Regions from separate parts of the Nonomuraea marmarensis genome, predicted to be linked through region 1. Evidence: riboswitches for the same ligand, from Rfam matches in the RefSeq annotation. Region 1 holds a riboswitch; the other holds the start of a gene.
The links. A riboswitch is a leader RNA that binds a small molecule or an ion and turns the genes downstream of it on or off. The one in region 1 is predicted to bind S-adenosylmethionine.
Positions count from the first base shown of each region.

Region 2: another riboswitch for S-adenosylmethionine. It lies ahead of thrC (threonine synthase); the one in region 1 lies ahead of ACFLIM_RS16860 (aminotransferase class V-fold PLP-dependent enzyme).

Region 1 is NZ_JBICRM010000009.1:47,993-58,840, reverse strand. It holds gene ACFLIM_RS16900 (L-aspartate oxidase) at 1-479, opposite strand, end outside; gene ACFLIM_RS16895 (DUF6624 domain-containing protein) at 711-1,217, opposite strand; gene panC (pantoate--beta-alanine ligase) at 1,237-2,073, opposite strand; gene ACFLIM_RS16885 (Rossmann-like and DUF2520 domain-containing protein) at 2,090-2,980, opposite strand; gene ACFLIM_RS16880 (chaplin family protein) at 3,281-3,508, opposite strand; gene ACFLIM_RS16875 (SAM-dependent methyltransferase) at 3,695-4,657, shown strand; gene ACFLIM_RS16870 (cytochrome P450) at 4,641-5,834, opposite strand; gene ACFLIM_RS16865 (TerC family protein) at 5,834-6,589, opposite strand; SAM riboswitch class IV at 6,700-6,815, shown strand; gene ACFLIM_RS16860 (aminotransferase class V-fold PLP-dependent enzyme) at 6,859-8,217, shown strand; gene ACFLIM_RS16855 (DoxX family protein) at 8,221-8,865, opposite strand; gene ACFLIM_RS16850 (NADH-quinone oxidoreductase subunit D) at 8,989-10,134, shown strand; gene ACFLIM_RS16845 (acyltransferase family protein) at 10,131-10,848, shown strand, end outside.
Region 2 is NZ_JBICRM010000021.1:136,308-147,155, reverse strand. It holds gene ACFLIM_RS30650 (ABC transporter ATP-binding protein) at 1-296, shown strand, start outside; gene ACFLIM_RS30645 (lipid-transfer protein) at 330-1,514, opposite strand; gene ACFLIM_RS30640 (Zn-ribbon domain-containing OB-fold protein) at 1,511-1,915, opposite strand; gene ACFLIM_RS30635 (S8 family serine peptidase) at 1,942-3,075, opposite strand; gene ACFLIM_RS30630 (SAM hydrolase/SAM-dependent halogenase family protein) at 3,352-4,158, opposite strand; gene ACFLIM_RS30625 (DUF3263 domain-containing protein) at 4,275-4,574, shown strand; gene otsB (trehalose-phosphatase) at 4,614-5,384, shown strand; gene ACFLIM_RS30615 (hypothetical protein) at 5,420-5,995, shown strand; gene ACFLIM_RS30610 (alpha,alpha-trehalose-phosphate synthase (UDP-forming)) at 6,002-7,426, opposite strand; gene ACFLIM_RS30605 (RNA polymerase sigma factor) at 7,458-8,012, shown strand; SAM riboswitch class I at 8,092-8,233, shown strand; gene thrC (threonine synthase) at 8,247-9,479, shown strand; gene ACFLIM_RS30595 (MoaD/ThiS family protein) at 9,503-9,778, shown strand; gene ACFLIM_RS30590 (cold-shock protein) at 10,023-10,223, shown strand; gene groL (chaperonin GroEL) at 10,576-10,848, shown strand, end outside.

The sequences.
Region 1 (10,848 bases):
ACCGCGTCGACGAGCGCCCGCTGCACCTCCGCACCCGTGGCGTCGCCGCCCGCGTGCACGATCCGGTGCCGCCGGTGTCCGCCCTCCCTGGTCAGCTGGAGCTCGCCGTCGGGGGCGCGGTCGAACTGCGCGCCGCGCGCCATGAGCCGCCGCAGCGCGCCCGGCCCCTCGGTCACCAGCGTCCGTACGGCCTGCGCGTCGCACAGCCCCACCCCGGCCAGCAACGTGTCGTTGAGGTGCTCCTCCGGCGTGTCCCGGGGATCGAGCACGGCCGCGATGCCGCCCTGGGCCCACCGGGTGGAGCCCGACGACAACACGTCCTTGGTGACGACCAGGATCTTGGCCGCCGGCTCCAGCTCGGCGTACCGCAGGGCCACGGTCAGGCCCGCGATGCCCGAGCCCACGACGACCACGTCCGCCTCGACGGTCCAGCCGGGCGCGGGAGCGGTCAGACGCAGGGGAATCGCCGGTGCACTCATCAGGGTTCTCCTCACTGAGGCGATTTCGTCAACATGACGATAACGCCCGGCGCGGCAGGAACATGCCCCGGGGGGGAAGCTTTGCTTCCCCCCAAGTTGAACGCCTTTTCCATATTGGTTGGTCTTTGGGGGGGACGCGGGGGGCTTGCCCCCCGCGGGGGAGGTGAACGCCTTTTCCATATTGGTTGGTCTTTGGGGGGGACGCGGGGGGCTTGCCCCCCGCGGGGGTGCTCAAAGGTCCTCGGTCTTCCTGATGAACGCTTCGTACTCGGCGAACGGCTCGAGACCCACGGCCGCGCGGCGCTCGTCGAGGAGGGCGGGATCCTCGATCGGCATCGGCTCCAGCCCATTGAGGCCATCGTGGAACTGCGTCCCGTATAACTGGGGGCGGCCCGACCGCACGCGTACGCGGTCCTCCAGGTACGCGAAGTCGCGCGGCGAGGCCTCGTCCCGCTCCACGGCGTCGGCCATCACCTGGTGGAACAGGCGCTGGACCTCGGACGATGAGGCGTGCTGGGCCAGCAGCCAGGCCGCCCGCGCGGCCCGCTCGCCCACCTGCGAGACCAGCGGCCAGCCACGGGTGACGACCACGGAGTAGAGCCAGGCGGTGTTGCCCTCGTCGAGCCGCTGGAGCCGGGCCAGCCGCCGGTCGCCGGGGAAACCCTTGGCCGGATCGCGCATCGCCTGGTCGATCTCCATCCGGCGGAGCAGCTCTTCCCGCAACTCCTCGTCGGTCATGCCCCGACGGTAATCCGCCTCAGGCGGGATTCAAGGTCAGGATGACGTTGTCGATCAGCCGCGTGCTGCCGACCCTGGCGGCCACCGCGAGCACGGCCTCGCCTTCGTACGACTCGCTCACCTCGTCGAACGTGGCCGGGTCCACCAGCGCCAGATAGTCCACGTCGAGCTCCGGCCCGGCCGCGTCGAGCACCGCCCGCGCCACCGCCCGGATCCTGGACGGCGTGCGCTCGGCCGCGCCCGCCCGCAGGGCCCGGGAGAGCGCCAGCGCCACCCGGCGGTCGTCTTCGGACAGATAGCGGTTGCGGCTGGACAGGGCCAGGCCGTCGGGCTCGCGTACGGTCGGCGCGCCGACGATCTCGATCGGCAGGTCGAGGTCGGCGACCATGCGGCGGATCAGGGCGAGCTGCTGGGCGTCCTTCTGGCCGAAGATCGCCATGTCGGGCTGGACCAGGTTGAACAGCTTGAGCACCACCGTGAGCATGCCGTCGAAGTGGCCCGGCCTGACCGCGCCCTCGGCGATCGTGCCCATGCGGCCGGCGGAGAGGCTCACCTGGCGGTCGGGCGCGTACATGTCCTCGACGGCCGGGTGGAACACGACATCGACGCCCTCGGCCCGGCACACGTCCAGATCGGCATCAAATGTACGGGGATAGCGGGAAAAATCCTCGTTAGGGCTAAACTGCAGGGGATTGACGAAGATGCTGACCACGACCTGATCGGCACGTACGCGGGCCTCCCTGATCAGGGACCGGTGGCCCTCGTGCAAAGCGCCCATGGTCGGCACCAGGGCCACGTCGCCACCAGCACGCGCCTTGACCAGGTCTTCCCGGTTTCTGGCGACGATCAGCTCCATAACGCCCTCCAAGTGGTCAGGTCCATATATTGCCCCCCAGCGCGTCGAGCAGCCGCTCCGCCTCCTCGGGTTTGAGCAGCCCGGCGGCCAGCGCCCGGTCGGCCGTGAGCCTGGCCAGCGCGATGTAGGCGTCGGCCGCCTCGGGAGCCGCCAGGATCAGCGCGTCCACGTGCTTGCGAACGGTGCCCGCGTCACCGCGTACGACGGGGCCGGTGAGACCGGCGATGCCCAGCCGCAGCACGTTGTCGAGCGCGGCACCGAGCAGCGGGCCCAGCATCCGCCCCGGATGCTCGACCCCGATGCGCCCCAACAGGTCCGACGACTCCGCGATGAGCGTGACCATGTGGTTGGCCGCCCCGGCCAGCGCCGCGTGGTAGAGCGCGCGATCGGCGTCGGCGATCCAGACCGGCTCGCCGCCCATCTCGATCACCAGGGCCTCGGCGATGGGCCGCAGCACCTCGGGCGCGGTCACCCCGTAGGAGATGCCGGTGAGCTTGTTGAGGTCGTCGTCCCTGCCGGTGAACGTCATCACCGGATGCAGCGCCAGCGGCAGCGCGCCGGCCTTCGCGGCCGGGTCGAGCACGGACAACCCGTACGCCCCGCTGGTGTGCACCAGCAGCTTGCCCTGGAGGTCGGCCCCGGTGCTGACCAGCCCGTTGACGAGGTCGGGCAAGGCGTCGTCCGGCACCGTGAGGAGGATCAGCTGGGCCGCCGCGACCACCTCGTCAGGCCGGGACGGCGTGACGCCGAGCCGGTCGGCGGCCCACCGCTGCGAATTGTCCGACACGCCGCTCGCGGCGACGACCCGGTGCCCTGCCTGCGCCAGCGCGGCACCCAGGGCCGAGCCGACCTTACCCGCCCCGAGCACGCCGACAGTCAGCCGTGCCGGGCGATCACCTGCGTCCATGACGTCACACCTCTGTCGACCTGATGGCACTGCCGACCAGCGTAACGCCACCCGTGACCCCTGTTTTGCCACGTGTTGAGTTAACGACAAAAGCGACAAGGGCATACAAAAGGTGCACCCCCTGTCGGAAGAGATGAGGAGAGGGGTCACCGCAATGGCAGCGGGCGCCGAGGCCTTCGCCAGGACCCGACGCCCGCATAGATGCGACCTCTTGGAGGTGCGCCGGCCGGCTATCCGCCGATTGACCGGCCGGGTCGCGAGCCCGGGCTGGCCTTCGCCGGTCCGGGCTCGTGCTGTTGTTTAGTGGTGGCTGGGCGCGTAGGCCTCCGCGCCGCCCTTGCAGCCGGCGACCGCGACGCCGATGACGGCCACGGCGTTGCCGCAGATGTTGATCGGGGCGACGATCGGGATGTGCAGCTGGTTGCCGGAGATCACACCACCGTTGCCGCTGGTGATGTCCGCGTGGGCCGGGGCGGCCAGCGACAGCATGGCGACGGCTCCGGTGACGACCATGATCTTCTTCAGCACGAGGGCTCCTCTCTCGCGGCCGGAGGGCCGCAGGTGCTCGATCGAGAGTGAATGGACTCCGCCACTTGGGTGTTAGCGGAACGCAATCACTCAGTGACAATGGGTAAACGTTATCGCAAGTTGACGACAATGAGTAGTCACTCGATGACGGTGCGTACCACCCGTCAGCCATGAGATAGTCCAGGCATGTGGCTCACCTGGCGTGTCGCAACGCAGCGAGCGCTTTACGGCGAGGCGGGCTTCTATCTCCGCGAACGTCCGTCAGGCCACTTCCGGACCTCGGTCAGCGCCTCGGTGGCGTTCGCCGACGCGGTCCTGGCGCTGCTGGTTGAGGTGGACGCCGAACTCGGCGCCCCCGACGTGCTCGACCTCGTCGACATCGGCGCGGGCGAGGGCGTGCTCGTCACCCGGGTGCTGGCCGCCGCCGAGCCCGCGCTGCTCGACCGGCTCCGCGTCACGGCCGTCGACCTCTCCCCCAGGCCGGAGGGCCTGCCGGAGCGGATCGCCTGGCGCAGCAGCCTGCCCACCGGCATCACGGGGCTGGCCATCGCCAACGAGTGGCTCGACAACGTACCGATCGACGTGGTCGAGCAGACGTCCGACGGCCCTCGGTTGATCATGGTCAACGGCCACACGGGCGAGGAGCGCCTCGGCGGCCCGCCGCGACCCGCCGACCGCGCCTGGCTCGACCGGTGGTGGCCGCTGTCTCGCGTGGGCGCGCGCGCGGAGATCGGCTGGCCCCGCGACGAAGCCTGGGCCTCTGTCCTGGTACGTCTCACACAGGGCCGGGCGATTGCCATCGATTATGCACACCCTGTGGATAACCGTCCGCCCTGTGGCACGCTGACCGGTTACCGCGACGGCGCGGTCGTGACCCCCGTACCCGACGGGACCTGCGACATCACCGCTCACGTGGCGCTGGACGCGTGCGCCGAGGCCGGGCGGCGGGCCGGTGCGATATCCACAACCTTGTCCACACAGCGTGACGCGCTGCGGGGGCTGGGGATCACCGGCGCCCGGCCGCCCGCCGACCTGGCCCGCACCGATCCGCAGACCTATCTGCGGGCGCTGGCCAGGGCTTCGGAGGAGGGGGAGCTGATCGATCCGTCGGGGCTCGGCGGCTTCGGCTGGCTCACCCAGCGACGCTGAGCTCCAGGGACCGCAGGCCGCGGATGACGTAGCCGGGTTTCCAGGCGGGCTCCTGCCGCAACTCCAGCTTGGCGGCCCGGTCCAGCAGCGCGCCGAACGACTCCATGAGCTCGATGCGGGCCAGCGGCGCGCCCAGGCAGAAGTGGATCCCGGCCCCGAAGGAGACGTGCGGATTGTCGGCGCGGCCCACGTCGAGCCGGTCCGGGTCCTCGAACACCGTCTCGTCGCGGTTGGCCGAGCCGAACAGCAGCGCCACCTCCGCACCGCGCGGGATCTCCACGCCGTGCACCTCGATGCCCTCCAGGACCCAGCGCTCGAACATCTGCAGCGGCGTGTCCCAGCGCATCAACTCCTCGACGGCCGTGGGCAGCAGCGAGCGGTCCGCGCGCAGCCGTACGAGCTCGGCGGGGTTCCTGAACAGGGCCCACCAGCCGTTGCCCGTCACGTTCACGGTGGCCTCGTGGCCGGCGTTGAGCAGCAGGACGCACGTGCCGACCAGCTCGTCCTCGGTGAGCTCGTCGATCTGGGTCAACGCGCTGATCAGGTCCTCGCCCGGGTTCTGCCGGCGGTCGCGGGCCAGGGACTTGAGGTATTCCGCGAACTCCGACGCCGCTCGTACCGCGGTGTGCTGGGCTTCGGGGGCGGGGTTGAGCTCGTACATGCCGCAGATGTCGGCCGACCAGGGGCGCAGCAGGTGGCGGTCCTGGTCAGGGATGCCGAGCATCTCCGCGATCACCGTCACCGGGAGCGGCTCGGCGACCTCGGCGATCAGGTCGCCGCCGCCCTTCTCCACGAACGTGTCCACCAGGCCCGCGGCGATGGCGCGGACGCGGGGGCGCAGGGACTCGACCATGCGCGGCGTGAACGCCTTGGAGACCAGCCGGCGCAGCCTGGTGTGCACCGGCGGCTCCACATCGAGCATGCCCGCCCTGATCACCCGCCAGAACGGCTCCTGGAAGTCCGGCTCTGGCTCTCTGCCGAACTCCTCGTGGGTGGCCACGTGCAGGTAGGACCTCCCCAGGCGGCGGTCTCTGAGCAGGGCGTTCACGTCGGCGTGCCGCGAGATCAGCCACTGGCCCGTCGGCTCGAAGTAGCTGACAGGGGCCTCGCGTCTCAGCTCGTCATACGCCCGGTACGGGTATGCCACGAAATCCGGATTCCAAGGATCAAAGCGCACTATTTCATAGTAGGAGTGGCTTCCTCAGTTTGGTCGGCGGTCTGCCGCTTGGCGTGCCTGCTGCGTACCCGGATGTTGAGCAACTCCACGATGACCGAGAACGCCATCGCGAAGTAGATGTAGCCCTTCTCGATGTGCTGGCCGAGGCCCTCGGCGACGAGCACCATGCCGATCAGCACCAGGAACGCCAGCGCCAGCATCTTGATGCTCGGGTGCCGGTCCACGAATCGGCTGATCGGCCCCGAGGCGAACAACATCACCAGCACCGAGACCACGACCGCCGCGATCATGATGCCGAGCTGGCTGACCATGCCGACCGCGGTGATGACCGAGTCGAGCGAGAACACGATGTCGAGGACCATGATCTGCGCGATCACCGAGGGGAAGGAGGCCGCCGAGACCTTCTTGCCGTCCTTGGGGGCGTCCATGGTGTGGCCGATCTCGGTGACGCTCTTGGCCAGCAGGAACAGGCCGCCGAGCAGCAGGATCAGGTCGCGTCCCGAAATTTCGTGACCGAAGAGCGCGAACAGCGGCTCCGTGAGCTGCACCACCCACGACAGCGCGAGCAGCAGGAGCAGGCGGCTGACCAGGGCCGCGCCGAGGCCGAGCACGCGGGCCCGGTCCCGCTGTTCCGGTGGGAGTTTCCCGGCCAGGATGGAGATGAAGATGATGTTGTCGATCCCCAGGACGATCTCTAAGGCGACAAGGGTGAAGAAACCGATCCAGATCTGCGGGTCGCTCACCCAGGCCAACATCTGCGCACCTCCATGGCATGTGACGGTTTCCCGGTAGCAACGAGCCAGACGGCGCGGAAGTTCGCGGGCTTGCGATTGATGGCCGATTGTCGGTTATAGTTCCGGACGTAGGTCATGAGTGCCAGCGACAAGCCCCGGCTAGCTGGCCGGCAACCCTCGCGTCCGCGGCGGGGTGCCCCGGGTGAAGACCTGGTCCGTCACGAGGTGTGGCGGGCAAGCGCGGGCTCCGTGGCTGCTCCAGGGGTCCGATGACCCTGAGGAGATTTGCCGTGCCCACGCTGACGATCTTCAACTCCGCCCCCGCCCAGGTCGTGGCAGAGGCTCCCGCCGTGACGAGCCGCCCGATTCCCGCCGTGCTCGGCGCCGACCTGGAGGTGCCGGTCAAGGGCGGCAGGCTGGTCGGCTACGCCAACCTGGACTACGCCGCCAGCGCCCCCTGTCTCGAGCCGGTGAACGCCGCCGTCGCCGCCGCGCTCCCGGCCTACTCCAGCGTCCACCGTGGCGCGGGCTACGCCTCCCAGCTCACCACCGCCCGGTACGAGCAGGCCCGCCACACGGTCAGGGCCTTCGTCGGCGCCCGCCCCGACGACGCCGTGATCTTCACCCGCAACACCACCGACGCCACGAACCTCCTGGCCGGCTGCCTGCCCGCGGGCACGACCACCGTGGTCTTCGACACCGAGCACCACGCCTCCCTGCTCCCCTGGCAGCAGTCCGTACGGCTGGCGCCGCCCGCCTTCCCCGGCGCGGCCGTCCGCGCCGCCGACGAGGCGCTGGCCGGGATCGACGGGCCGAAGCTGCTCGTAGTCACCGCCGCCTCGAACGTCACCGGCGAGCTGTGGCCCATCGCCGCCCTGGCCCACATCGCGCATCGCCACGGGGCCAGGATCCTGGTGGACGCCGCGCAGCTCGTACCGCACCGGCAGCTCAACCTGACGGCGCTCGACCTGGACTACGTGGCCTTCTCCGGGCACAAGCTGTACGCGCCCTTCGGCGCCGGGGTGCTGGTCGGCCGGCGTGACTGGCTGGCCGAAGGGGAGCCGTACCTCAAGGGGGGCGGCGCGGTGCGGTCGGTGGGGGACACCACCGAGTGGCACGACGACCCGGAGCCGCGCCACGAGGCGGGCACCCCCAACGTACTGGGCGCCATCGCGCTGGCCGCCGCCTGCGACGCGCTCACCGCCACCGGCTGGACCGCGCTGGTGCGCGAGGAGGAGCGGCTGATCGCGCGGCTTCGGTCCGGGCTGGCCTCGATCGAGGGGGTACGCGAGCTCTCGTTGTGGGGAGACGATCACCCGCGCGTCGGCATCGTGTCGTTCACCGTGGCCGGCTACTCGGCTCGCGAGGTGGCCGAGGTGTTGTCCGGCGAGTACGGCATCGGCGTGCGGGACGGGAAGTTCTGCGCGCATCCGTTCGTGCGGCACCTGCTGGGTGCCCCGGAGCGCAGGAGCTCGGACGGAGTGAGCGACACAGGAGCCAACGAGGGCCGAAGCGGGCGGGACCATAGGCACGCTGGGGGTTGCGAGGACGGGACTGCCTCCGCGGTGCGCGCCTCGATCGGCATCGGCACCACGCAGGAGCACGTGGACCGGCTGATCGAGGCGCTACGGGACCTGGTCGCCCGCTGAGCTTCAGCGGTTCGGTGGTTTGCGGTGTGGCGGCGGCTCGTCGGCGACCAGGGCGTCGATGTCCCGCATGTCCTGGTCGCTGAGCCTGCTGGACCTGGGCTCCGACGGCTGCCTGGGCACGCGGGGCTTCTCCTCCCCGGGCTCCGCGGTGGGCGTCGTGGGCCCACCATCGGGTTCCGTGCGCCGCGCACCGGGACCGTAGGCGGCGAGTCCCTCCTCGCCGGCCCGCCGTTCCGCGCGCCGGCGGAAGATCGACCGGAACAGCCCGTCGAGCCCGAGCCGGCCCCCGCCCAACGTCAGGAACAGCAGGGTCAGCGCGCCGAGCGCGCCCGGGAGCTCCCAGCCGTTCTCGGCTGTCAGGATGCCGTTCCCCGCGTGCACGAACATGATCGCGCCGAGCATGCCGATCAGCAACAGCAGCGCCACCGGCCGTACCAGGAGGCCGAGGATCAGCAGGATGCCGCCGATGGTCTCGACGACCGTGGTGTACCCGGCGGCGAGCTCGGGCACTGGGGATCCCATCTGCCTGAACTGCTGCGCCGTGGCCCCGAACCCGCTCAGCCACTTCTGCCAGCCGTGAGCCAGGAAAATCACGCCGGTCGCCACCCGCGTGATCAGGGCCACGACATCAAACACGACTCTTTTCATGGTGCTTTCTCCCCCCGTTGCCCGATATTCCTCCCCATGTCCGGCTTCGGGATGCGTTTCTATGCCATGTCTTGACGATCCCCCCGGCTGGATCACCGACCGGGACGGTGGCAGCATTGCCGTATGACGGAACGTGTGGTCGGAATCGGTGCGGGCGCGAAAGAGCTGGCCACCGAGGACATGATCCTCAACATCGGCCCGCAGCACCCGTCCACGCACGGGGTGCTCAGGCTCCGGCTGACGCTCGACGGCGAGCGCATCGCCACCGCCGAGCCGATCATCGGCTACATGCACCGGGGCGCGGAGAAGCTGTTCGAGGTCCGCGACTACCGCCAGATCATCATGCTGGCCAACAGGCACGACTGGCTGTCGGGGTTCGCGAACGAGCTGGGCGTGGTGCTCGCCGCCGAACGCCTGCTCGGCATGGAGCCGCCGGTCAGGGCCGTGTGGGCGCGTACGCTGCTGGCCGAGCTCAACCGGGTGCTCAACCACCTGATGTTCCTCGGCTCCTACCCCCTGGAGCTGGGCGCGATCACGCCGCTGTTCTACTCCTTCAACGAGCGTGAGCGCATCCAGGCCGTCATGGAGGAGATCTCGGGCGGGCGCATGCACTACATGTTCAACCGGGTCGGGGGGCTCAAGGAGGACCTGCCGCTCGGCTGGCTCGACCGGGTGTCGGAAGCCGTCGGGGAGACCCGCCGCCGCGTGCCCGACATCGAGAACCTCATCCTGCACAACGAGATCTTCGTCGCGCGCACCAGGGGTGTCGGTGTGCTCTCCCGCGAGCAGATCATGCAGTACGGCGTCAGCGGCCCCATCGCCCGCGCCTCGGGCGTCGACTTCGACCTGCGCCGCGACGAACCCTATCTCGCCTACCCCGAGTTGCCGGTGAAGGTGATCACCCGCGGTGCCGGGGACTGCCACGCCCGGTTCGAGTTGCTGCTCGAACAGCTCAAGGTGTCGCTCGACCTGGCCGACGCCTGCGTGGACCGGCTGCGTTCGCTCCCGTCCGGGCCGATCAACCAGCGGTTGCCGAAGGTGCTCAAGGTGCCGGAGGGGCACACGTACGCGTGGACCGAGAACCCGCTCGGCATCAACGGCTACTACCTGGTCTCCAAGGGCGACAAGACGCCGTGGCGGCTCAAGCTGCGCTCGGCCTCGTACAACAACATCCAGGTGCTGCGCGAGATGTTGCCGGGGCACCTGGTCGCCGACATGGTGGCCATTCTCGGCTCGATGTTCTTCGTCGTGGGTGACATCGACAAGTGAGCACCCCTGCTGAACGCGATAAATACGTCGACTGGCTCCGCGCGCTGAGCCTGATCGTGGTGGTCGTCTGGCACTGGGCGTTCACGATCCTGGAGTGGAAGCCGCACGGCCCCGAGCCCACCAGCCCGCTGGGCTTCACCTCCGGGCTGTGGATACTCACCTGGCTGCTGCAGGTGCTGCCGCTGTTCTTCTACGTCGGCGGCCACGTGCACCTGCTGTCCTGGAACCGGGCCAAGGAGCGGGGCGTCGGCATCGGGGCGTTCGTCTGGCGCCGCATCCGGGCGCTGGCGTTACCCGCGTTGTTCCTGTCCGGGGTGTGGATCGCCATCGGGGCGGTGGTGACGTACACGTTCCGGGTGGACTGGATGTGGCGGGTGGTGCTGCTGGTGCTCAGCCCGCTGTGGTTCCTCGGCGTCTATCTGGTGCTGATCGCGCTGCTGCCGGTGGCCCTCTGGCTGCACCGCCGCTACGACGTGCTCACCCTGATCTGGCTCGGCGGCGCGTCCCTGGTGGTGGACGTGCTGCGCTTCCGGTACGGGATCGAGTGGGCCGGCTGGCTCAACATGATCCTCGTCTGGGGGCTGGCGCACCAGGCCGGGTTCTTCTACGACCGGATCGTCATCCTGCCCAGACGCTATGACATCGCTCTGCTCTGGACGGGCCTGTTCGCCCTGTTCGGCCTGGTCTATTCGGGCATCTACCCGGGCTCGATGG
Region 2 (10,848 bases), on a different contig from region 1:
AGCTGGGCAAGGACACCGAGATCTACGATCGGCCGGCGCATCCGTACACGCAGGCGTTGTTGTCGGCGGTGCCGGTGCCGGATCCGGAGGGGCGGGAGCAGCGGGAGCGGATCATCCTGCAGGGTGATCCGCCGTCGCCGGCCAACCCGCCGTCGGGATGCCGGTTCCGTACGCGGTGCTGGAAGGCGCAGGAGATCTGCGCAGAAGAGGAGCCGTTGTTGCAGATCAGGACGGGGACCGGGCACGAGAGCGCGTGCCACTTCGCCGAGACGCACGACGTGGTCCACATCGGCTGATCCCAGGCCCCCGGGGGATTCCCCGGGGGCCTGTTACATGGTCGCGATGATGGCGGAGCCGTGGCCGAAGAGGCCCTGGTTGACGGCCAGGCCGACGCGGGCCGAAGGCACCTGGCGCGGGCCCGCGCGGGCGCGCAGTTGCGTGGTCAGCTCGCACAGCTGGGCGATCGCCTGGGCCGGGATGGCCTCGCCGAACGAGGCCAGTCCGCCCGATGGGTTGATCGGCACCCGGCCCCCCAGCGCCGTCTCTCCCTCGCGGAGGAGCTTGTCCGCCTCCCCGTACGCGCACAACCCGACGTCCTCCATCCAGTCCAGCTCCAGAGCCGTCGAGAGGTCGTACACCTCCGCCAGCGAGACCTCCTCCGGCCCGATCCCCGCCTCCTCGTAGGCCGCGTGCGCGATCGCCGCCCTGAACGGCCGCTCAGGCGCCGGTACGGCGGCGGAGGAGTCCGTGGCGAAGTTCGGCAGGTCGAGGATCGTGTTGGGGAAGGTCGGGGTGACCGTGGAGACGGCGGCCAGGCGTACCGAGCCGGTGATCCCGCGGCGGCGGGCGTAGTCCTCCGAGGCCAGGACCACCGCGGCGGCCCCGTCCGAGGTGGCGCAGATGTCCATCAGACGCAGCGGGTCCGCGACCATGGGCGAGGCCAGCACCTCCTCCGCGGTCACCTGCTTGCGGTAGCGGGCCATGGGGTTGAGGGATCCGGCCAGGGCGTTCTTGACCTTGACGGCGGCGAAGTCGGCGGGGGTGGAGCCGTAGAGGGACATCCTTCTGCGGGCGTATAAGGCGAAATATGCGGGATTTGTGGCACCCAGGAGGCGGAAACGTTGCCAGTCCGGGTCGTCCGGCCTGTCGCCGCCCACCGGCTTGAAGAAGCCCTTGGGCGTAGAGTCCGCCCCCACCACGAGGGCCACCTCGCACAAGCCCGCCAGGATGCGGGTACGTGCGATGTCCACGGCCTGGGCGCCCGACGCGCAGGCCGCGTAACAGGACGCCACCCTGGCGCCCGACCAGCCCAGGGCCTGGGCATAGGCGGCTCCCGCGACGAAGCCTGGGTAGCCGTTCCTGATCGTGTCAGCCCCGACCACGTACTGCACGTCGGTCCAGGACACGCCCGCGTCGCGCAGGGCCGCGCGGGCCGCCGCCACGCCGTACTCCAGGAAGGGGCGGCCCCACTTCCCCCACGGATGCATTCCGGCGCCTAACACCACCACGCTCATGAGGCCCGCCCCCACATCCACACCAGCGGCCCGTCCGCCAGGGGACCCGAGGTGAGCTCCAGCTTCATGCCCACTTCCAGATCCGCCACCGTCAGTCCCCGGACCTGCCCGAGCACCACGATCCCCACCTCGTCGAGCTGCACCGCGGCCAGGGTCGCCGGCTCGTACGGCTCCGCCGCCACGTACGGCGCCGGCGGCGGGTAGCAGGCGTTGGTGTACGACCAGACCCGCCCGCGCCGGGGCAGCCGGACCTCCTCCATCTCCGAACCCTCGCAGGCCGGATTCGGGCAGAACCCCTGCCGAGGCGGAAAACAGACGGTGCCGCAGGCCGTGCACCTGGTGCCGAGCAGGCAGGCGCCGTCCCCGTCGATGGCGAACCAGCCCTCGATCGCGAAGGTCATAGCCAGCAGTATCACACAAGCGCTTGCTAGGTAGAATCCCTCGCGCGCCGGCGATGCCGGACGATCACCCGCGCCGACATCGCCGCCACCAGCACCAGCATGCCCACCACCACGGGCACCCTGGAGCCGGGCGGCGGCCCGTCGCCGAAGCCGAAGTACGCCCCTGGCCGCGGGAGCGCGGCGGCGGGCGCGCCCAGCCGGTCGGCCGCCCGCAGGGCCAGCAGCGCGTTGGCCACCCCGTGTCCGTACGCGCGGCTGTGTCCGTCCGCCGGCCGCTTCCTGGTGCCCAGCTCGATGGCCCTGCGCACGAGATAAGGCGACATGTCCGGATGCGCCGCCCTGACCAGGGCCGCGATGCCCGCCACCATGGCCGCCGCCGAGCTGGTGCCGTCGCCGACCACGTACGAGTCGCTCCCGTCGGCCGTGACGATCTCCGTGCCGGGGGCGACCACCGAGAGGTAGTCCTGCCTGTTGGAGAACCTCGCCACCTTGAGCCCCCGGTCCACCGCCCCAACGGCGATCACGCCGGGATAGGCGGCGGGGAAGTTCTTCCTGTTGGCCGTGTCGCCGTCGTTGCCCGACGAGGCCACCAGCACGGCGCCCTTGCCGATCGCGTACTGGACGGCCTCCTCCTCCGGCGCCGAACCCTCCCACGAGCCGCTGCCGCCGCCCAGCGACATGCTGATGACGTCGGCGCCGTGGTCGACCGCGTACCGGATGCCCTTGGCCAGCGCATCGCCCGCGCCAGAACGCTGCTTCTCGCGCAGCGGGTCGCCGTTCTCCAGCGTGACCCTGACGGACAGCACCTCGGCCTCGGGGGCCACCCCGATGACGCCGCGGCCGTCGCCGTGCCCGCGCCCGGCGATCAGGCTGGCCATGGCGGTGCCGTGCTGCCCCCACAGGCTCCTGGCGGTCCCGGTCAGGTCGGGTCCCTGGATCACGGTGCCCTCCAGGTCGGGGTGGCGGGAGTTCACGCCGGTGTCGAGCACGGCCACGAGCACGCCCGCGCCCCGGCTCAGGCGCCACGCCTCGGGCAGCCGCAACACGCCGACCTGCCACTGCCCGGCCCGTGCGATCTCGCCCATGTCGTCGGAGACGCTCGGCGCCGCGATCCCGACGACGAGGACGGCCAGCAGCGCGGGGACGATGAGCCTGCTCATCGGGCCGGCACCCGGTGCGGCGCCGTCGCGAACCGCCCGGCGGGCTCGCCGGGAAAGCGCTCGGGTACGAGCGGCTCCGGCGAGGGCCGGACCCCGAACCTCATTGGGGACATCATGGACAGCAGCACAACGGTCAGGTGGTACACGTTGACCTCGAACGGGAGGGGAGGGGGCGCCCGATCTGCCCGTGCATTCTGGCACGCGACCGCCGTTGCAATCCGACGCTTCGGTAAACAGACCGATACGCGGAGTAATTCCGTTCTGCGGCCTTCCTCCCTACGGAGTCGGAGAAAGTCGGACATGCGCACCGGGCGGGAGCCCCAGCCGCTGCGCCGCGTCACCCGAATTGACCGCGATCGCGATCAGCCCCGCCGAGTCCGCGAACGCCACCAGCTCACCCGGCGGCACCGCCGCGAACGTCTCCCGGTACGGCAGCGCCAGTTGCCGCCGCCCCAGCCACACTCCGAGCGTGTCACCCACCCGCACGCCCAGCGTGTGCAGGTCCCCGGCCGCGATCGACAGCTGGGTGTTGCCGTAGCGGTCGACGGAGACGACCTCGCCCTCCACCGAGCCCTCACGCAGCAACGAGGTCGGCTCGGGCAACGAGACCAGCCGGCCCAGCGGCACCCGCGGCCCCAGGTCAGCCGGCGCCAGCCCGCCGCACAACCGCCCCGCGACCGGCGAGAACACGTCCCGCCCCGGAAAGGTCGCCGAGACGGGCCGCAGGAAGTGGTCCTCGTTGCTGATCTCGTACGCCGCCAGTGCCCCGCCGCTGGCATGCACGGCCCACGACAGCAGCCCGTTGTCGGGGCCGATGAACACCCGGCCGCCCGCCTCGACGGCCACCGCCCGCCTGGCGCCGCCCGCCCCGGGATCGACCGCGCCGATGTGGATGCCGAGGGGCAGGTACGGGATGGTCTGGGCGAGAACCGCCGCGCCTCGCCGTACGTCCCCCGAAGGGATCAGGTGGCACACGTCGATCACCCGGGCCTGCGGGGCGATCCCGGCAATCACTCCATGACAGGCCGCCACATAGCCGTCTTCGAGCCCGTAGTCGGTGAGGAGTGTGATTACTGAGCTCACATTTGGTGACTGTACGTCTCCCAATCCGCCGTGAACAGCCGCACTCCGCACATTACGATTGGCACGGGCCGCGTGCGTGCGACGTGATCGTCGTCCGCCCCTTTCGAGGAGGACACATGGGAGCACCGCTCAGCGGTGACAATGCTGCCCAGGAAACGTCCCGCCAACCACTCTCAGAACGCGATCTCGAGCTCCTCGCCTTCGAACGCCACTGGTGGCGTCACGCGGGCGCGAAGGAGCAGGCCATCAAGGAGACCTTCGGGTTCTCCGCCACGCGCTACTACCAGTTGCTCGGCGAGTTGATCGACCGGCCCGAGGCGCTGGAGCAGGATCCGATGCTGGTCAAGCGGCTACGCAGGTTACGCTCCACCCGCCAGCGTGACCGCGCGGCCAGAAGGCTTGGCATGCGTCCCTGACCGGCTGGGTACGGCAGCCGCGTGAGGAACATCCCTGGAATGGAAGCGATCTTGAGTGATCCGGCAGGCGCCGTGATCGGGCTCGACTTCGACGGCACCTTGTCGCCGATCGTGCCCGATCCCGCCACGGCCGTGATCCATCCGAAGGCGCCCGCCGTTCTCGCCGAGCTGGGCGCCCACGTCCTCGCGGTGGCCATCGTGACCGGCAGGCCGCCGGCCACCGCCCTGGAGCTCGGGCCCGGCCTGGCCGACGTGCCGGGGCTGGTCGTGCTCGGCCACTACGGCTTCGAACGCTGGGAGGGCGGGCGGATCTCCGCGCCGCCGCCCATTCCGGGCGTGCCGCGGGCCGAGGCCGAGCTGCCGCTGCTGCTCGACTCGCTCGGCCTGCAGGGCGTGTGGGTCGAGGACAAGGGCCGTGCCGTGGCGGTGCACACCAGGCGCTGCGCCGACCCCGAGGCCGCGCTCGCCCTGCTGCGCGAGCCGCTGGCCAAGCTGGCCGAGAAGCACGGCCTGGTGGTCGAGCCGGGGCGCATGGTGCTGGAGCTGCGGCCGCCCGGCATGGACAAGGGGCACGCGCTCAGCCTGTTCCTGGCGGAGCGGGCCGCGAGGTCCGTGCTGTTCGCCGGTGACGATCTCGGCGACCTGGCCGCGTTCGACGCCGTACGCGCCTCGGGGCTGCCCGGCGTGACCGTGTGCAGCGGGTCCGCCGAGGTAACGGCGCTGGCCGAGCGGGCCGACATCGTGGTGGACGGGCCCGACGGCGTGATGGCGCTGCTCGGCGAACTTGCGTCGGCTTTCAGCCGTTCCTGATCGGTTTGCAAGTCACACCCCCTACGGTCGTTCGCATGCCCAAGCGATACCTCGCCGTCGCGGCCGTGGCCGCGGCCACCCTCCTCGCCGCCCCGCTGCCCGCGAACGCCGCGCCCGCGCAGCCGCTCAAGCTCAGGGGCGGTCTCACGCTCTACATCCCGATCAAGTGGAAGGTCTACCGCCTCAGCTCCGACTGGATCCGCGTGGTCACCGGCAAGTGCGCCAAGCCCAAGGGCGGGTACGGCACCCCCGAATGCGACAGCTTCTGGGTGCTCGGGCCCAAGGCCATCAAGGAGGGCAACGAGCTCTTCCAGCCCTACACCGGCAAGAAGCCCTTCTACCCGGCCACCGACGTGCAGCTCTGCCCGCACAACCACAAGTGGGGCCAGGTCGTCGGCTCGGCCAGGGCCAAGGGCCTGCGCCAGGTCGGCCCCGGGCACAAGGCCGCCTACAGCGAGTGGAAGGCCAGGTGCATCTCCTATTCGGGCGGCCAGACGAAGTCCCGTTACGTGCAGCGCGAGTGGTATCTGCCGAAGACCAAGATCCTGGTCGTCGACGTGTGGAACACGCCGGGCCTGGCCGACGCGCTCAAGCACGCCGACTGGAACTGACCACCCTCAGGCGAGGGCGTCGAGCTGGGCCGCGAGCCACTTCTGCGGCGGCAGGGCGGTGGCCGCCGCGTGCAGCTTGTCGCGGCGCATCCGCCGCTCGTCCTCGGGCATGACCAGCGCCTCGTACAGCGCGGCGGCGGTGCCGCTGACGTCGTAGGGGTTGACCAGGAGCGCGTGCGGGCCCAGCTCGGCCGCCGCCCCCGCCTCGCGCGAGAGCACCAGCGCGCACCGCTCCGACAGGACGGGGCCCTCCTTGGCGACCAGGTTCATGCCGTCGCGGATGGGGTTGACCAGCAACACGTCGGCCATCCGGTACGCGGCCAGCGAACGCGGATAGTTGTCGTTGACGTTGAGGATCACCGGGTCCCAGTCCTCGGTGGCGTACTCGTCCTCGATCTCCTGGGCGCAGCGTTGCACCGACGCGGTGTATTCGCGGTATTCGGGCAGGTCGTGCCGGCTCGGATAGGCGAACGCCAGGTGCACCACCCGCCCGTGCCACTCGGGGTGCGCGTCGAGGAACTCGCGGTAGGCCACCAGGCCGCGCACGATGTTCTTCGACAACTCGGTGCGGTCGATGCGGACGATCAGGCTGCGGTCCCCCACCTGCTCCCTGAGCGCGGTCATGTGCGACTCGACGTCGGGCTCGCAGGCCCGCTGCCACAACGCCGCGCCGTCCACGCCGAGGCTGTGCACGCCGATGCGGGTCGTCCTGCCCTCGTACGTGACGCTGCGACCGACGCGGTCGACCTCAGCGCCCAGCAGCGACTCGCAGCAGTCCATGAACGCCTGCGCCCACCGGTCGGCCAGGAACCCGGCGTGATCGGCTCCCAGGACGCCCTCCAGGACCTCTCCGGCCACCTCGTCGGGCAGCAGGGAGAAGTATTCGGGCGGCGCCCACGGGGTGTGGCTGAAGTGCGCGATGCGCAGGTCGGGCCGCTCGGCGCGGAGCATCGCCGGGGTCAGCGTCAGGTGGTAGTCCTGCACCATCACGCGGGCGCCGTGCCCGGCCTCCTCGGCCAGCGCCAGCGCGAACGCGCCGTTGTAGTCGCGGTAGGACTCCCACTCGCGCGCGAACCTGGTGCCGAAGCTGGGCGCGTTGGGGATGTCGTAGAGCAGGTGGTTGACGAACCACAGGGTGGAGTTGGCCACCGCGTTGTAGGCGCGGTGGAAGGTGGCCGGCGGGATGTCGAGCATCCGCAGCGGGCCCGTGTCATAGCCGGCGTGGTCGATCCGGCCGCCGGGCACCAGGCGCACGGCGCTGCGGTCGCCGTCGGACAACGCCGCGCACACCCACAGGACGCCGTCTTTCTTGGCCACTCCGGACAGACCGGACACCAGGCCGCCACCTCCCCGCTTCATGGTCAGCTCGCCGTCGTCGGAGACGGTGAAGGAGACGGGCCCTCTGTTGGAGGCCACCAGGACGCTGTTCATCTACGCTCCCTTCGACCATAGGATCCCAGCTATGGCGCTTGATGAGCTAACCGAGGAACTCGCCCGCTCCGCCGCTGTCGGAGATCATCGCGCACTTGGCGAGCTTCTGGCGCGGATCGAGCCCGATGTGATGCGTCACTGCGCCCGGATCCTGCCCTACCGCCAGGACGCGGAGGAGGCCTCGCAGGACACGCTGCTGGCCGTGGCGCGCAACATCGGGCGGTTCGAGGGGCGGGCCAGGTTCAGCACGTGGCTGCACATCGTGACGGCCAACTGCGCGCGGACCACGTACAGGTCGCTCAAGCGCAGGGCGGCCGAGCAGAGCTCGGACGAGCTGCCGATGCAGAAGCCCGACGCGCGGCGGGTCAGCGTGATCGCGGGCTCGCGGCTCGACCTGCTCGACGCGATGGAGGCGCTGGAGGCCGACAAGCCCGATCTGGCGCAGGCGCTGGTGTTGCGCGACATCGTCCAGCTCGACTACAACGAGGTGGCCGAGCAGCTCGGCATCCCGCTCGGCACCGCCAAGTCCCGCATCCACCAGGCGCGGAAATACGTGCAGGGCGTGCTGGGAGACGACTACCGCTGAGACTCGGCGTCTCGTATGCTGAGACGGGTGGCTGTTTCGGCCACTTGGACGGGTAGAGTCCTTTTCAACAACTGAATATTGCTCATCCAGAGGGGCGGAGGGACCGGCCCTGCGAAGCCCCGGCAACCCTCCCGGCTTGTGACTCGCGACCTGGCGAGGCCGACCGGGACAAGGTGCCAATTCCGGTTCGCGGTCAAGGTGGCCGCGGGCGAAGATGAGGGAAGGCCTCGCTTCATGTCGCTCGACTTTGGTCCTGCAGTCGCTCTGTCCTGCCGTGAGTGCGGCACGCGTTACCCCCTGGGTCCCAGCTTCGCCTGTCAGGAGTGTTTCGGGCCGCTGGAGGCGGCCTACTCTTTCGGCGACGTGACCCGGGCGGACATCGAGTCGGGTCCCGCAAACATCTGGCGTTACCGGTCGTTGTTGCCCGTCCCGGCCGACGTCGCCAGTAAGCCCAACATGAACCCGGGCTGGACCAAACTGGTCAAGGCGGGCAATCTCGGGCGGGCGCTCGGCATCAAGTCCCTGTACGTGAAGGACGACTCGGGCAACCCCACTCATTCCTTCAAGGACCGGGTCGTCGCCATGGCGGTGGAGGCGGCGCGTAACTTCGGCTTCCACACCCTTTCCTGCTCCTCCACCGGCAACCTCGCGGGCGCGGTCACGGCCGCGGCGGCGCGGGCGGGGCTGGAGGCGTGCGTGTTCATCCCGGCCAACCTCGAACAGGCCAAGATCGCCATGGCCCGGGTGTTCGGGGGCAAGCTGATCGGCATCGAGGGCACCTATGACGACGTCAACAGGTTCTGCTCCGAGCTGATCGGTGACCCGCTGGGCGACAAGTGGGGTTTCACCAACATCAACCTGCGGCCCTACTACGCCGAGGGCTCCAAGACGCTCGCGTACGAGATCGCCGAGCAACTCGGGTGGCGGCTGCCCGAGCAGATCATCATTCCCATCGCCTCCGGCTCCCAGCTCACGAAGATCGACAAGGGCTTCAAGGAACTGGTGACGCTGGGGCTGGTCGAGGACACGCCGTACAAGATCTTCGGGGCGCAGGCGGCCGGGTGCTCGCCGGTCTCGACCGCCTACAAGGCCGGGCACGACGTCGTCCAGCCGGTCAAGCCCGACACCATCGCCAAGTCGCTGGCCATCGGCAATCCCGCTGATGGGCCGTACGTGCTGGACATCGCCCGGCGGACCGGAGGGGGCGTCGAGGACGTCACCGACGCCGAGATCGTGGCGGCGATCAGGCTGCTGGCGGCCACCGAGGGCGTCTTCGCCGAGACCGCGGGCGGGGTGACCGTGGGCGTGCTCAAGAAGCTCGTCGAGACGGGACAGCTCGACCCCGAGGCCGAGACCGTGGTGCTGAACACCGGCGACGGGCTCAAGACGCTCGACGCGATCAGCGACGGCGCCACGCCCACCGCCGTGATCCGGCCCTCTCTCGACGCGTTCCGCGCGACTGTCTGACAACCAGGAAAGGCGAGTTAAACATGAGCGTTTCTGTGCGGATTCCCACCATTCTGCGCACCTACACCGGCGGTAACGCGGAAGTCAGTGGCGAGGGTGCGACTCTTCGTGACGTGCTTGCCAAGCTCGACTCCGACTACCCGGGGATCGGCGCGAGAATTCTGGATGAATCGGGCAAGATTCGTCGTTTTGTCAACGTTTATGTGGGGGAAGAGGACGTCCGTTTCGCCGACGGGCTCGACACTCCAGCACCTGAAGGCACTCAGATCTCCATCATCCCGGCGGTTGCCGGCGGCTGAGTGCCACCCATCACATCTTGAAGGCGCCCCTTGCGGGCGCCTTCTGCTTTTCCCAGGCAATTCAACGTTGAACGACCTCGGTTGCGAAGAAATACGTAGTTTGCGGATTGACTCTGTTGCCAAACCCCGTGCCACAGGTATGGTCGAGGGCGATCGTCTGGCCTGATTTTCCGTTAAGTCATACGATTACCGGGTCTCGCGGAGGAATGGGCGGGATCTGAGGGCCCAGTAAGAGGAGTCGGAAGTGGCGCAGGGCACCGTCAAGTGGTTCAACGCGGACAAGGGCTACGGCTTCATCGCGGTAGACGGTGGTAAGGATGTATTCGTCCATTACTCAGCGATCATGATGGACGGGTATCGATCTCTCGAACAGGGCCAGCGCGTCGAGTTCGAGATCACGCAGGGCCAGAAGGGGCCGCAGGCGGAGTCCGTCCGCGCGGTCTGAAACACCGCACTGGTATGCACCGGCGGGATCGCACGGCAGCGCAGTCCGTGCGTGCCTGCCACACATCCTTTCGTCGACTTGGGTATGGCGGGCCGCGTCCAGCGGTCCGCCGCGCACCTATGGGGCGGCTCGCCGGACAGACTGACTGACCTGGGCTTGGACACTGGGCAGGGTGGCGTTCGCTTGCACTCGGCAGGGTAGAGTGCTAAACAGTTCGTTGGCACTCTGTGCAGCAGAGTGCCAACACTCGGATCGAGACGATGGGGTCTGCCGAAGGAGAGGCTGACCCATGCCGTCGCGGGCGTCGGCTCGGTCCACGACAAGCCACCCTGTATCTGGGAGGTCTAGCCTTATGGCAGCCAAGATGATCGCGTTTGACGAGGACGCCCGGCGCGGTCTCGAGCGCGGTATGAACCAGCTCGCCGACGCCGTCAAGGTGACCTTGGGTCCCAAGGGGCGCAACGTCGTGCTGGAGAAGAAGTGGGGCGCTCCCACGATCACCAACGACGGTGTGTCCATCGCCAAGGAGATCGAGCTCGAGGACCCCTGGGAGAAGATCGGCGCCGAGCTGGTCAAGGAAGTCGCCAAGAAGACCGACGACGTCGCGGGTGACGGCACCACCACC